Regions from separate parts of the Brevibacillus sp. SAFN-007a genome, predicted to be linked through region 1. Evidence: riboswitches for the same ligand, from Rfam matches in the RefSeq annotation. Region 1 holds a riboswitch; each other region holds the start of a gene.
The links. Region 1 has a riboswitch for lysine ahead of ACTHO6_RS14985 (aspartate kinase). Riboswitches for the same ligand answer to the same signal wherever they lie in the genome.
Positions count from the first base shown of each region.

Region 2: another riboswitch for lysine. It lies ahead of dapD (2,3,4,5-tetrahydropyridine-2,6-dicarboxylate N-acetyltransferase); the one in region 1 lies ahead of ACTHO6_RS14985 (aspartate kinase).
Region 3: another riboswitch for lysine. It lies ahead of ACTHO6_RS19840 (amino acid permease); the one in region 1 lies ahead of ACTHO6_RS14985 (aspartate kinase).

Region 1 is NZ_JBQCKK010000014.1:25,924-30,015, reverse strand. It holds gene trxA (thioredoxin) at 1-194, shown strand, start outside; gene uvrC (excinuclease ABC subunit UvrC) at 490-2,271, shown strand; lysine riboswitch at 2,359-2,545, shown strand; gene ACTHO6_RS14985 (aspartate kinase) at 2,791-4,032, shown strand.
Region 2 is NZ_JBQCKK010000005.1:192,198-196,289, reverse strand. It holds gene ACTHO6_RS08905 (hypothetical protein) at 1-2, shown strand, start outside; gene ACTHO6_RS08900 (hypothetical protein) at 77-271, shown strand; gene ACTHO6_RS08895 (EcsC family protein) at 301-1,119, shown strand; gene ACTHO6_RS08890 (GNAT family N-acetyltransferase) at 1,120-1,665, opposite strand; gene ACTHO6_RS08885 (flavodoxin) at 1,768-2,211, opposite strand; lysine riboswitch at 2,368-2,557, shown strand; gene dapD (2,3,4,5-tetrahydropyridine-2,6-dicarboxylate N-acetyltransferase) at 2,675-3,385, shown strand; gene ACTHO6_RS08875 (aspartate aminotransferase family protein) at 3,400-4,092, shown strand, end outside.
Region 3 is NZ_JBQCKK010000029.1:10,366-14,457, forward strand. It holds gene ACTHO6_RS19825 (alpha/beta fold hydrolase) at 1-313, opposite strand, end outside; gene ACTHO6_RS19830 (CGNR zinc finger domain-containing protein) at 462-1,019, opposite strand; gene ACTHO6_RS19835 (DinB family protein) at 1,185-1,679, shown strand; lysine riboswitch at 1,797-1,983, shown strand; gene ACTHO6_RS19840 (amino acid permease) at 2,097-3,536, shown strand; gene ACTHO6_RS19845 (TolC family protein) at 3,723-4,092, shown strand, end outside.

The DNA.
Region 1 (4,092 bases):
AAATCGACGGCGAAGTGGGCTCCCAGCTCAAAATCGTCAAAGTAAACGTTGACGAAAATCCGGATTCTGCAGGCCGTTTTGGCGTCATGTCCATCCCGACCTTGATTCTCTTCAAGGACGGCCAGCCGGTAGATAAAGTCATCGGCTTCCAACCAAAAGAAGCCCTCATGGCAACTGTAGGCAAACACCTGTAAGCAAAAACATCTGCGGGCAAACCAACAAACCAACAGAGAGTATGAAAAAAGCGGCGGGAACAGAGCCGCTTTTTTCATGCCCAACATGCCGACGAGCCTGCTATGGTACCGTTTCGCTGAAAGCGCAATCCATTCGGGCAAAAGCCAGGCGTACACAAAGAGAATGCAGGGTTGCTTTCGGTCCTGTCGCTTTCGAATGAAGCGGCAGTTTTTTTGTTGCCTGATCCGTGTTACTATGAAGGATAGAACGTACATTCCTATGGCAGGGGACTGAAAGGACGAAGGAGGTGCAGCCATGAACCGTACCTTGAAAGACAAGCTGGCTGTACTGCCAGAAAAGCCCGGCTGCTACCTGATGAAAAATGCAAGCGGGGAAATTATATACGTCGGCAAGGCCAAGGTGCTGAAAAACCGCGTGCGTTCGTACTTTACCGGAAGCCATAACGGGAAGACGCAGCTTCTGGTCAGCGAGATCGCGGACTTTGAGTATATCGTGGTGTCGTCTGCGATCGAGGCGCTGCTTTTGGAGTGCAACCTGATCAAAAAGCACGACCCGCGCTATAACGTCATGCTTCGCGACGACAAGACCTACCCGTACATCAAGATTACGAACGAAGCGCAGCCGCGGCTGGAGATTACCCGCAAGGTGCTGAAGGACAAGGCGAAATACTTCGGGCCGTACCCGAATGCAGGCGACGCATCCGAGGTGAAAAAGCTGCTCGATCGGCTCTATCCCTTACGCAAATGCCGGAATATGCCCAAACAGGTTTGCTTGTACTACCATCTGGGCCAATGTCTCGCTCCCTGTGTGAACGAGGTGTCGGCTGAGGAAAACCAGCGCTTGGTGGATGAGATCAGCCGATTCCTCGACGGCGGACATGAGCAGATGAAGCAGCAGCTGACGGAGAAAATGCTCCAGGCCGCAGAGGCGCTGGAGTTTGAGCGGGCCAAGGAATTCCGCGATCAGATCAAGAGCATTGAAGCGGTGATGGAGAAGCAGAAAATTACGTTTACCGATACGGTTGACCGCGACATTATCGGCTTTGCGGTGGAAAAAGGCTGGATGTGCATTCAAATTTTTTACATGCGCCAGGGCAAGATGATCGAGCGTCAAACGACCTCCTTCCCCTACTACGGAAGCGAGAGCGAGGACTTCATGTCCTACGTCACCCAGTTTTACTACGACAAGCAAAACGCGCTGCCCAAAGAAATTTTGCTGCCGGAGGAAAGCGAGCCGGAACTGCTTGCCGAGTGGCTGGGAGTCAAGGTGTTGACGCCCAAGCGCAGCAAAAAGCGCGAGCTGGTGGAGATGGCTTGTGAAAACGCACGGATTGCGCTGCAAGAAAAGTTCGCCCTGATGTCCAAGGACGACGCGCGGACGGTTCAGGCGGTGCACAACCTGGGGCACGTGCTGGGGATCGGCGTCCCTCATCGGATCGAGGCGTTCGACAACTCCAACATCCAGGGAACCGAGCCGGTGTCGGCGATGGTTGTCTTTACAGACGGCCGTCCGGACAAAAAGGAATACCGCAAGTTCAAAATCAAGACGGTCGAAGGGCCGGACGACTACGGCTCCATGCGCGAGGTGATTCGCAGACGGTATTCGCGCTTGTTGAAGGAAAACCAGCCGCTGCCCGATCTGATCGTCATCGACGGGGGCAAGGGACAGATCAGCGCCGCCATGGACGTGCTGGAAAACGAGCTGGGGCTGTACATTCCCGTCTGTGGTCTGGCCAAAGACGACAAGCACAAAACGGCGCAGCTGTTGTACGGCGATCCGCCGGAGCCGGTGAATTTGAAGCGGGACAGCTACGAGTTCTATTTGCTGCAGCGCATTCAGGACGAGGTGCACCGTTTTGCGATTACGTTTCACCGACAATCCCGGACGAAGACGATGCTCTCCTCGAAGCTCGACGAAATACCGGGCATCGGCGAGAAGCGGCGCAAGCTGTTGTTTACCCATTTTGGCTCGCTGAAAAAAATGCGTGAGGCGACGGTGGAGGATTTTCGGCAACTGGGAATCGGCGACAAACTGGCCAAACAGATTTTGGCCCATTTGCGCAAGCTGGAATCCTAGCGTTTTTTGCAAAGAAGCAATTGAACCGCCGGGATTCCCATGATATAATGCCTTTCAAACAGAATATGTAGCCTCACTTCCCTTATGAAGTGAGGTAGAGGCGCGAAAACCAAGAGTACCACCCTGAGATCGGGTATCTGTGAAGGGAGCGGGAAAGGGGAATTCGCCGAAGTGTGGAGAAAAACCCGTAGTTCTCCATGCTGGGCCTGCATTGAACAAATGCAGGACTGTCATCTGGCTCGTAACCGGTGCCAGATGGAGAGCTATCTCACGGTGTGTCAATGGGAGCATGGATCGGTGTCGACCTGTCATGCTGCCTTGTCCGCGTGTATTTGGGAAGGAGGAATCGGCATGTCGAAACAGTAGGCAGCGGCAGGACTCATTCCTGGTCGGTGCCTTTTTTGCAAAGTGACAGGAAAAATTTTCTAGAAATAGACCGCATGGAAACAAGCGAATCCTAACGAGAGAAAACGATATAGTCTGTGAATATGTGGATATGAGAAAAGGGAGAGAAGCCGCATGGGGTTGATCGTGCAGAAATACGGAGGCACCTCTGTAGGAACCATTGAGCGAATTTTACGAGTTGCGGACCGAATCATCAGCTACAAAGAGGAAGGGCATGACCTGGTAGTCGTCGTGTCTGCGATGGGCAAATCTACGGACGTCCTGGTAGATATGGCCAAGCAGATCAGCGCCTACCCTTCCGAGCGAGAGATGGATATGCTGCTGACCACGGGGGAGCAGGTATCGATCGCCCTTCTCGCCATGGCCTTGCATGCCAAGGGGTACGACGCTATCTCTTTGACTGGCTGGCAGGCAGGAGTGACGACGGAAGCCATTCACGGCCGGGCGCGGATCAAGCAGATCGATCCACAGCGCATCCAGGCAGAGCTCGCTCGCGGCCGGGTCGTGATCGTGGCCGGATTCCAGGGGATTAGCGACGAAGGAGAGATTACGACGCTTGGACGCGGCGGTTCGGATACATCGGCGGTTACCCTGGCAGCCAGCCTGAATGCCGACAAATGCGAAATTTTTACAGACGTTGCCGGTGTCTACACGGCCGACCCGCGTCTGGTGCCGGCGGCCAGCAAGCTGGATACGATCTCGTACGACGAGATGCTGGAGCTCGCCAATCTCGGGGCAGGCGTCCTGCATCCGCGCTCGGTAGAGGCGGCGAAAAAATACAAGGTACGGCTGGTGGTTCGCTCCAGCTTTACGGCCGAAGAGGGGACGAACGTTGAGGAGGTTGCCAACATGGAAACAGGAAGAGTAGTAAGTGGAGTCGCGCACGACGAGGATGTCGCCAAAGTCACGGTAGTCGGCATGCCTGCCAAGGTGGGAACGCTGTCCCGCCTGTTCAATACGCTGGCGAACAATCAGGTGAACGTGGACATCATCATTCAAAGCTCCTACGATGCGGCTGTCACGAACATTTCGTTTACGGTTGCGGCAGATGACTTGAAGAAGGCGCTGGATACGCTGGAAAACAACAAAGCGGAGCTGGGCTTCGAAAAAGTTGATTTCGAGCAAAACTTGACCAAAGTGTCCATCGTCGGCTCCGGCATGGTGAACAATCCGGGGGTGGCTGCCGAGATGTTCCGCGTTTTGGCTGAAAAAGAAATTTCCATTAAGATGGTTTCGACGTCGGACATCAAAGTGTCTTGCGTCATTCCTGCCGGTCAAACCGAGCTTGCCGTCCGCAGCCTGCATACGGCATACGGACTCGATGTGGCGGAAACGGCAGTCGTGCACGGCTTATAAGAAGCAAATGCTCCCTCGCCCACGGGCAGAGGGGGCATCTTTTTGAATGTTTCGCGGGGC
Region 2 (4,092 bases), on a different contig from region 1:
AAAGGAAACGAAACGGATGACCCCCTTGCCGCGCTGGAGGCAAGGGGGTTTTTCCAAAGCGGGGAGGAAAGCAGGAATGACGGAAGAACAGATGGCGATCCTGAAAGCGTTCGGCTTTTGCGTCGAAAACGGACAAGTGAAACATTTGAAGCTGGGAATCGTAACAGACAGGAAGGAGCTTGCCCGTTTTTCTTCGGCAGAGGAGCTGCGAGCACATATCAAATCGCTGCTTCGCACCCAATGCCAGTGGAAGCGCGGCAAAGAAACATAGAAGCAATGATCCGGGAGGGATTGCGGCAGATGGAGTCGAGACAGGTTTTGCAGCAGGCATTGGAAGAGGTGGAGGCATGGGAGCGCGACCAGAACGATTTGTGGTTCTGGGAAAAGCTCGGCAGGCTTCCGTTCGTTTGGCTGGATAAAATGACGCCGAATTTCGTCAAAGAAAAGCTGGGGACAGCCGTGGACGAGATGGCCGCGTTTCTGGAAACAGGGGGAACGTATCTCGTCCAGGACACGGCGATTTACAGCAAGTTTCGTCCCCGGCTGGAAGGGCCTGGCGGGGGATTGCCGCGGGCAGAAGACGTCGCAGAGGCGCCGCTCGTCCTCATGGATGAGATTGCTCGCGATCTGAAAGCGTCGCGCGCGACCTTTGCGACGGTGCAGGGCGCCACGACAGGCATCGGCGGCATGTTTACGCTGGCGATTGATATTCCCTTGCTGCTCGGCACGTCGCTGAAAGTGCTGCAAGAGATGGCGCTATGCTACGGTTATCGGCCGGAGGACAAGCGGGAGCGTCTGTTCGTGGTCAAATGCCTCCAGTTCGCTTCTTCGGATATCGTCGGGAAAAAGGCGATACTGGCTGAGCTGTCGCGCTTTGACGAGCCTGCCGCGCAAAAAGACGTCCTCGCGCAATTGCAGGGCTGGCGGGAGGTTGTGTTGACGTATACAGAAAATTTCGGCTGGAAAAAGCTGCTTCAACTGGTGCCGATTGCGGGAATCCTGTTCGGGGCGTACCTGAATCGCTCAACCGTCCAGGATGTCGCCGAGGCGGGGAGAATGCTGTATCGCAAGCGGCGGATTCTGGAGCGGTTGCGCGCACAGCAACACAAAGAGGAATGATTAGCTCCAGTCCTCTGCCGTGATCGCAAACAAGAGGTGATCTTCCCACACGCCGTTGATTTGCAAATAGCGCAAGGACAAGCCTTCGTGGCGAAAGCCGTTTTTCTCCAACACGCGGATGGAGGGAGTATTGCGGGGCATGACAGCGGCCTGTACGCGGTGCAGCCCGGCTTCCTGGAAGGCGTACGCGAGCGCAAGCCGTACGGCCGCAGTGGTGTAGCCTTTGCCGTTGCAGGCTTCATCCATGAAGTAGCCGATGGTCGCGTTTTGCCAGGCGCCGCGCACAACGTTTGACAGAGCGACGCGGCCGATCATTTCGTCCGTGTCGCGCAAAAACACGCCAAAGGCGAAGGCGGTCCCTGCTGCAAAGTCTTGCTCCGCTTGCGCAATTTGCGCCTCCTGACCGCTCAGCGTCAGGAAGGCGGCGGAGCGCAGCGGCTCGAACGGTTGCAGGAAGGCATGATTACGCAGCCGAAGCTTCAGAAGCTCGGCTGCGTCATGTGCTTGCAGTGGTCGCAAGTAGACCGTATGTGTATGTAACGTCATGATACCAATCCTCCTTCTTGAGAAAAGATGGATCGACATTCTATCATGACAGCGCTTGCTTGAAAAGGATTTTTTTGGACAACTTCTTTTCCGGCGCTGGTCTTAGCCGAGCAGCTCGGAGAAGGAAACGCCAAATGCTTTACAAATCTCCACTTCTTTTGCGTTTGGAGAAAGCTCGATTTTCAGACCTTCCAGCGGAGTTTCGGCTCCAAGCTCGCTCGCTTTTTTCAGCAGCGTATCTACAGCAGCGCCGACATGCTCGTAAGCGGAATCGCAGGAACCGAATGCGGCTACTTTTTTGCCGCTCAAGTCGATATCGTTCATTTCTTCGTAAAAATCCAGGAATTCGTCTGGAAGATCGCCGTCCCCCCATGTATAGGCGCCGAGCAAAATGGCATCGTAGTCTTCCAGTTCCTTGGCAGTCGCATCCATGACTTCTTTTATCTCCAGGTCTTTTCCGGTGGAACGAATCCCTGCGGCAATGGCTTCAGCCACTTCCTGTGTATTTCCTGTCATGCTTGCGTAAACCATCAAAATGCGGCTCATAATAACGTAAACCCTCCAAATAAGATAATGAAAATCATTCTCACAAAAATAAAATAATGAAAATGATTCTCGATGTCAACACTTATTTTTCTTTCCCTAAAGCTGTTGCCACAAAGGATTGGTTTTGGTAGAGTAAAATGAAATGATAATAGTGGAAGTCTAAATAGAGGTGCGCTGAAGATGAGTACGTCTTTTCGTCATCTGCCAGGGGGCAGGAGAAGAAGGAAAGGCTGAGGCGCCGAAGCTGTTGCTGTTCCCCTCGGATAGCGGCGGCTGGGGTGATTCATGAACAATGAACATCCTGTCACAAAAGGCAATTGCCTGTTTGTGGAGCGCTATTTACGATTTGCTTGAGCAGTATGGAAAGCAATGAGATAGCGAATGCACTCATTGCTTTTTTTGTCGGGAGAGCGGTTTGCTTTCGTTGACAGGCACGTTTTTTATCAAAAAGGAGGATGTACCAGTGAACATGATGGATGCCAATGAAATTATCGCGTTTATTCAAAAAAGCGAAAAGAAAACACCCGTGAAAGTATATGTGAAAGGCAAGCTGGAGGGCATTGACTTCGGTGCCGGCTCCAAGACGTTTATCACAGGCGAGACTGGCGTTGTGTTTGGCGAATGGAAAGAAATCGAGCCGGTGCTGGCTGCGAACGCGGACAAAATCGAAGACTACGTGGTCGAAAGCGACCGCCGCAATTCGGCGATTCCGCTGCTCGACACCAAAGGAATCCAGGCGCGCATCGAGCCAGGCGCGATCATCCGCGACCAGGTGACAATCGGCAACAACGCCGTCATCATGATGGGCGCTACCATCAACATCGGTGCCGTGATTGGCGAAGGCACGATGATCGACATGAACGCTGTCGTCGGCGGTCGCGGAACGATCGGGAAAAACTGCCACATCGGCGCCGGCGCTGTCATCGCAGGTGTCATCGAACCGCCTTCCGCGCAACCAGTCGTCGTAGAAGATGACGTCGTGGTCGGTGCCAACGCCGTGATTCTGGAAGGCGTTCGCGTAGGAAAAGGCGCGGTTGTGGCAGCGGGCGCGGTCGTCATTGAAGACGTGCCGCCATACGTTGTGGTAGCCGGTACGCCGGCGCGCGTCATTAAACAGATCGACGACAAAACGCGTTCCAAGACGGAGATCAAGCAGGAGCTACGTCAACTGTAGGGGAGAGAGCGCACATGGACTGGCGTACGCTTGATGAACAATACATCGTCTCTTCCTACAAACGTCTGCCGATCGCGATTGAAAAAGGGGAAGGCAACTACCTGTACGACACGGCGGGAAAAAAATATTTGGATTTGTTCACGGGGCTGGCCGTCAATGTGCTGGGACACTCCCATCCGCGGATCGTTCAGGCGCTGCGCGAACAGGGCGAGCGCTTCCTGCACATTTCCAACGTATTTTTGAACCAGCCGGCAATCCGCCTGGCCCAGCGGCTGGTGGAGCAGACGATCCCGGGAAAAGTATTTTTCACCAATTCCGGTGCGGAAGCGACCGAAGCCGCGATCAAAATGATCCACAAATGGACGAAGGCAGAAGGCGCCGGGCGCGAGGGGATTGTCGTCTTGCGCAACAGCTTTCACGGCAGAACCTTGGGCGCGGTGCGGCTGACCAGACAGGCCCATGTGTATCAGGATTTTCCGCAGCCCGATTTTCCGGTGTACGAGATTGATCCAGAGGATGCGGACGGCCTGCGGGCGATTTGCCGCGATGCGAAGCCGGCTGCTGTCCTGATGGAGCCTGTGCTCGGCTCCGGAGGGGTCGTGCCCCTGTCGGAAGCGTTTTTGCGCGAGGTGGCGGCGATTTGCCAGCAGGAAGGCATGCTGTTTGCGATGGATGAAATCCAGACAGGCATGGGACGTACCGGGAAG
Region 3 (4,092 bases), on a different contig from region 1:
CGCTGATCGCCAAATTCAGCGGCATCCGCGCAAGGAACACCCGATAGCCGGAACCAGCCAGGGCCCGTGCGAGCGGCGCATAGCACTCGGGCTTGACCAGAGCGCCTGGATACAAAATGATGCCGGGTTCACGCGTCTCCCCTCCTTCAAAGGCGATCCAGTCCCCCGTGTCGATGACCGTGATCCCCTCGCCTCCCTGCATCGCGTCTTTTGCAGCCTGATCGGGTTGATAGGGCCGCAAATGCCAGAGCGCTGCACAGGCTCCGACGAGCAACAGCAACACCAGCACCTTCGACCATGGGTTCCGATTCATCCCGCCACCTCGTTTCCGTTCCCTTCTTGCTTGCTTTCTTAGTATGTCTCCATCCTGTCCTCCCTGTGCATGCTTTCTCCATTCCCGCCAAAAAAGGGCGCGTGTGCCAAAACGCGCGGACAGCTCCGTCGTCCCTTCTTTTCTCCCTTTACTTTTTCTCCTTTTGCCGCTCGCGAAAACGGCGCACTTTCATCAGATTGCCGCACATTTTGTCGTCGCACCAGCGGCGTACCCGGTTGCGGCTTTCATCGTAAAATACCCACCGGCAATCCTCGTTGTCGCAAATTTTGATGCGCTGCACATGCGCAGGAAGCAGCAGCGTGGCAAAGGAAGCCGCAATGCGGGCCATCACCAGCTCCCAGCCGCCAGAAGTGCTGACCAGCTCCTGCCCATAGCCGTTTTCCTGGTCCAAAGAGATGACCCGCACGTAAAAAGGCGCCTTCGCCAGCGTCTGATTCAGTTCCTCCAACTCCTCCTGACGCAAAGCCTCTCCGCGCACGACCCGCTCCAGCAACCCGCGCAAATATTGGCGCAAACGCACCAGAGCAGCAGCGCTCGCTTCCTCAATCGGCAGCGGGGCTTGCAAATCGTATTCGTGCAACAGCTGCTCCAGCCATTCCTGCTTCTCCAGACGATTTTCCCTGCGGCCAGACCCGCGCCAATCGCGCCAATCACTGTTTAAAAAATCGATGCACAGCCAGTTCACTCCGCTATTTCCCCCATGCTTTTTCGTTTGTTTTGCTTCTTGTATCAAAACCGTGCGTATGATACCCTTTTTGTAACGACCATAATCAGTTTAGATGGTTACGAATTGCTTCTTAGTGCCATTATACCGTTTCACCAATCTGTTTCACAGACGAGGAGGAAACCCATGAATCGGATGGAACTGCTTGTTCATGAATGGGAATGCACGTACGACAAGGAAGACTGGTATCCGCCGCTTAAAGATGCCCTGTCCGGCGTAACGGCTGCGCAAGCAAGCTGGCGGCCGGAAGGCGAAGCAGCCAACACGATTTGGGAAAATGTCAGCCACCTGCTTTACTTCAAGGAGCGCTTGCTGCATCGCCTGTCCGGCACGGATTTTTCCGGTACCGCCGAGACGAACGACGACACGTTCCGGCCTTCGGGAACGCCCGATGACGAAGCAGCCTGGCAGGCCACCGTGCAGCGGATGGAAACCGTCCATCGCCAGATTCATGAACGTCTCGTCGCTCTGTCAGACGAGGCGTTCGACCAGCCGCTTCCGAACATCCCGACCGGACAAAGCGTGATGAGCATCATCCTGCACGACGCTTTTCATACGGGGCAAATCGTGCAAATCCGCAAGTTGCAAGGCTCCTGGCCCGCCCGCCGCTCCTTTTTATAGCCAAAACTGCTCCCCTAGCAATATCTTGAAACCAAACTTTTTTCATTGCGAAATCGCCATCAATCATATATAGTTGATAAATAAATCAACTTCATACATGTTATCCTCATCATTCACGGTGAGGATAGAGGTCGCGGCTTTTATGTCATCCTGTACGAGATTCAGAGAAAATCAATGACTCCAGGAAAGGGAAAAGCCGCCGAAGCTCATGACGTATCTCTGTGCGCATGGGCTGGGGCTGTACCCGAAAGGGACAGAACTGTCACGTTTGCTTGCCGGGCAAACGTGGTGTGCTATCTTCAGTGAAGGCTTGGTGGGGATTGGATCATACCGCCCTGTGCTGTTTTTTGGCTATTGGCGGTTTTTTCGTTTCCGACCGACCTTCTCAAATTTTTAGAAAGGTCGTGCAAGTATCGTATGTCACAGAATCAACTGCAACGTGGTTTGAAAGCCCGCCATCTGACGATGATCGCCATTGGCGGCTCAATCGGAACGGGTCTGTTCCTGGCGAGCGGAGGCTCGATTCACGAGGCCGGACCGGGCGGAGCCCTGGTTGCCTACATCGCTATCAGTATCATGGTTTACTTTTTGATGACCAGCTTGGGGGAAATGGCAGCCTTCATGCCGGTATCCGGCTCGTTTTCTACGTACGCCACCAAATTCGTCGATCCGTCCCTCGGCTTTGCGCTGGGCTGGAATTACTGGTACAACTGGGCGATTACGATTGCCGTCGAGCTATCCGCCGCGGCACTGATTATGAAATACTGGTTCCCGGATACTCCCGCCATTTTGTGGAGTGCCCTGTTCCTCTGCCTGATGGTTGCTCTGAATTTGTTGTCTGTCAAAAGCTACGGCGAATCCGAATACTGGTTTGCCCTAATTAAAGTCATAACGGTCATCGTCTTTATCGTGATCGGTGTCCTGATGATTTTCGGCATCATGGGCGGCGAAGCAGTCGGCTTCCAAAACTTTACCAAAGGCGACGCGCCATTCAACGGCGGATTCATGGCCCTTCTCGGTGTGTTCATGATTGCCGGGTTCTCGTTCCAGGGAACCGAGCTGGTCGGTGTAGCGGCCGGGGAGAGCGAAGACCCTGCCCGCAACATCCCGAAAGCGATCCGCCAGATTTTTTGGCGCATCTTGCTCTTCTATATTTTCGCCATCCTGATTATCGGGCTGCTCGTACCGTACGACAATCCGAATCTGATCAGCGGAGATATTACGGATATTGCCATCAGTCCGTTTACGATCGTGTTTGAAAAAGCAGGCTTTGCCTTTGCCGCCTCCGTGATGAACGCAGTGATCCTCACGTCCGTTCTGTCGGCGGGGAACTCGGGCATGTACGCATCCACCCGTATGCTGTGGACGCTGGCGAAGGAAGGCAAAGCGCCCAAATGGTTTGCCAAAGTGACACGCAATGGCGTTCCGGTCAACGCCCTCATCATGACAGCGGCCATCGGTGCCCTGGCGTTTTTGTCCTCGTTGTTTGGCGATGGCGAAGTGTACGTGTGGCTGTTGAATGCTTCCGGCATGTCCGGGTTCATCGCCTGGCTTGGAATCGCCGTCAGCCATTACCGCTTCCGCAAAGCTTATCTGGCGCAAGGACGCGATCTGCGCGATTTGCCGTACCGGGCGAAGCTGTTCCCGTTTGGTCCGATCTTCGCCTTCATCATTTGCTGCATCGTCATTATCGGCCAGAACTACTCCGCGTTCATTGGCGGAGAAATCGACTGGAACGGCGTGTTCGTCTCCTACATCGGCCTGCCGCTGTTTTTGATCGTCTGGCTCGTGTACAAATATACGAAAAAAAGCAAGCTGGTGCCGCTGAACAAAGTCGATCTCAGCATGGACGAATAAGAAAAAGCGTCGCCACAGCCCAACAGATTCCCTCCCTCGCAGGGAATCTGTTTTTGTTTACGAAAAATTTATTTCCTCTTCCGTTTCATATTGACGAATATATGTGGGAACTATATAATGTTCATGAAATTCGATAATGATAATCGTTATCATTACAATTTCTTACATTTTATAGGAGGTAATACCATGAAATCCAGATTGTCCAAACACCTTTCTACTACCACCCTGGTCGCCGCTCTCTTGGCAGGCAATGTCCATCTGGCTCTGGCCGCTGAGCCTCTCGCAGCAGCGGAACAGACGCAAATTACTTCCTTGTCTCTTGCGCATGCCGTCGAAAAAGCGCTGAAAAACAACGTGGATCTGGAACTGCTGCAACTCACCTACGACAACACTCGCTATGAAACACTCATGACGCTGCGGGATAAAGCACTGATCAAGAAAGAGGACATCAATACGCTGGACGAAGCCAAAAGCAAATACGAAGACACCGCCAGCGCGCAAAAAAATCTGCTGATGGACGAAGCCTCGTATACCGATTTGAAAAACAGCTTGCAAC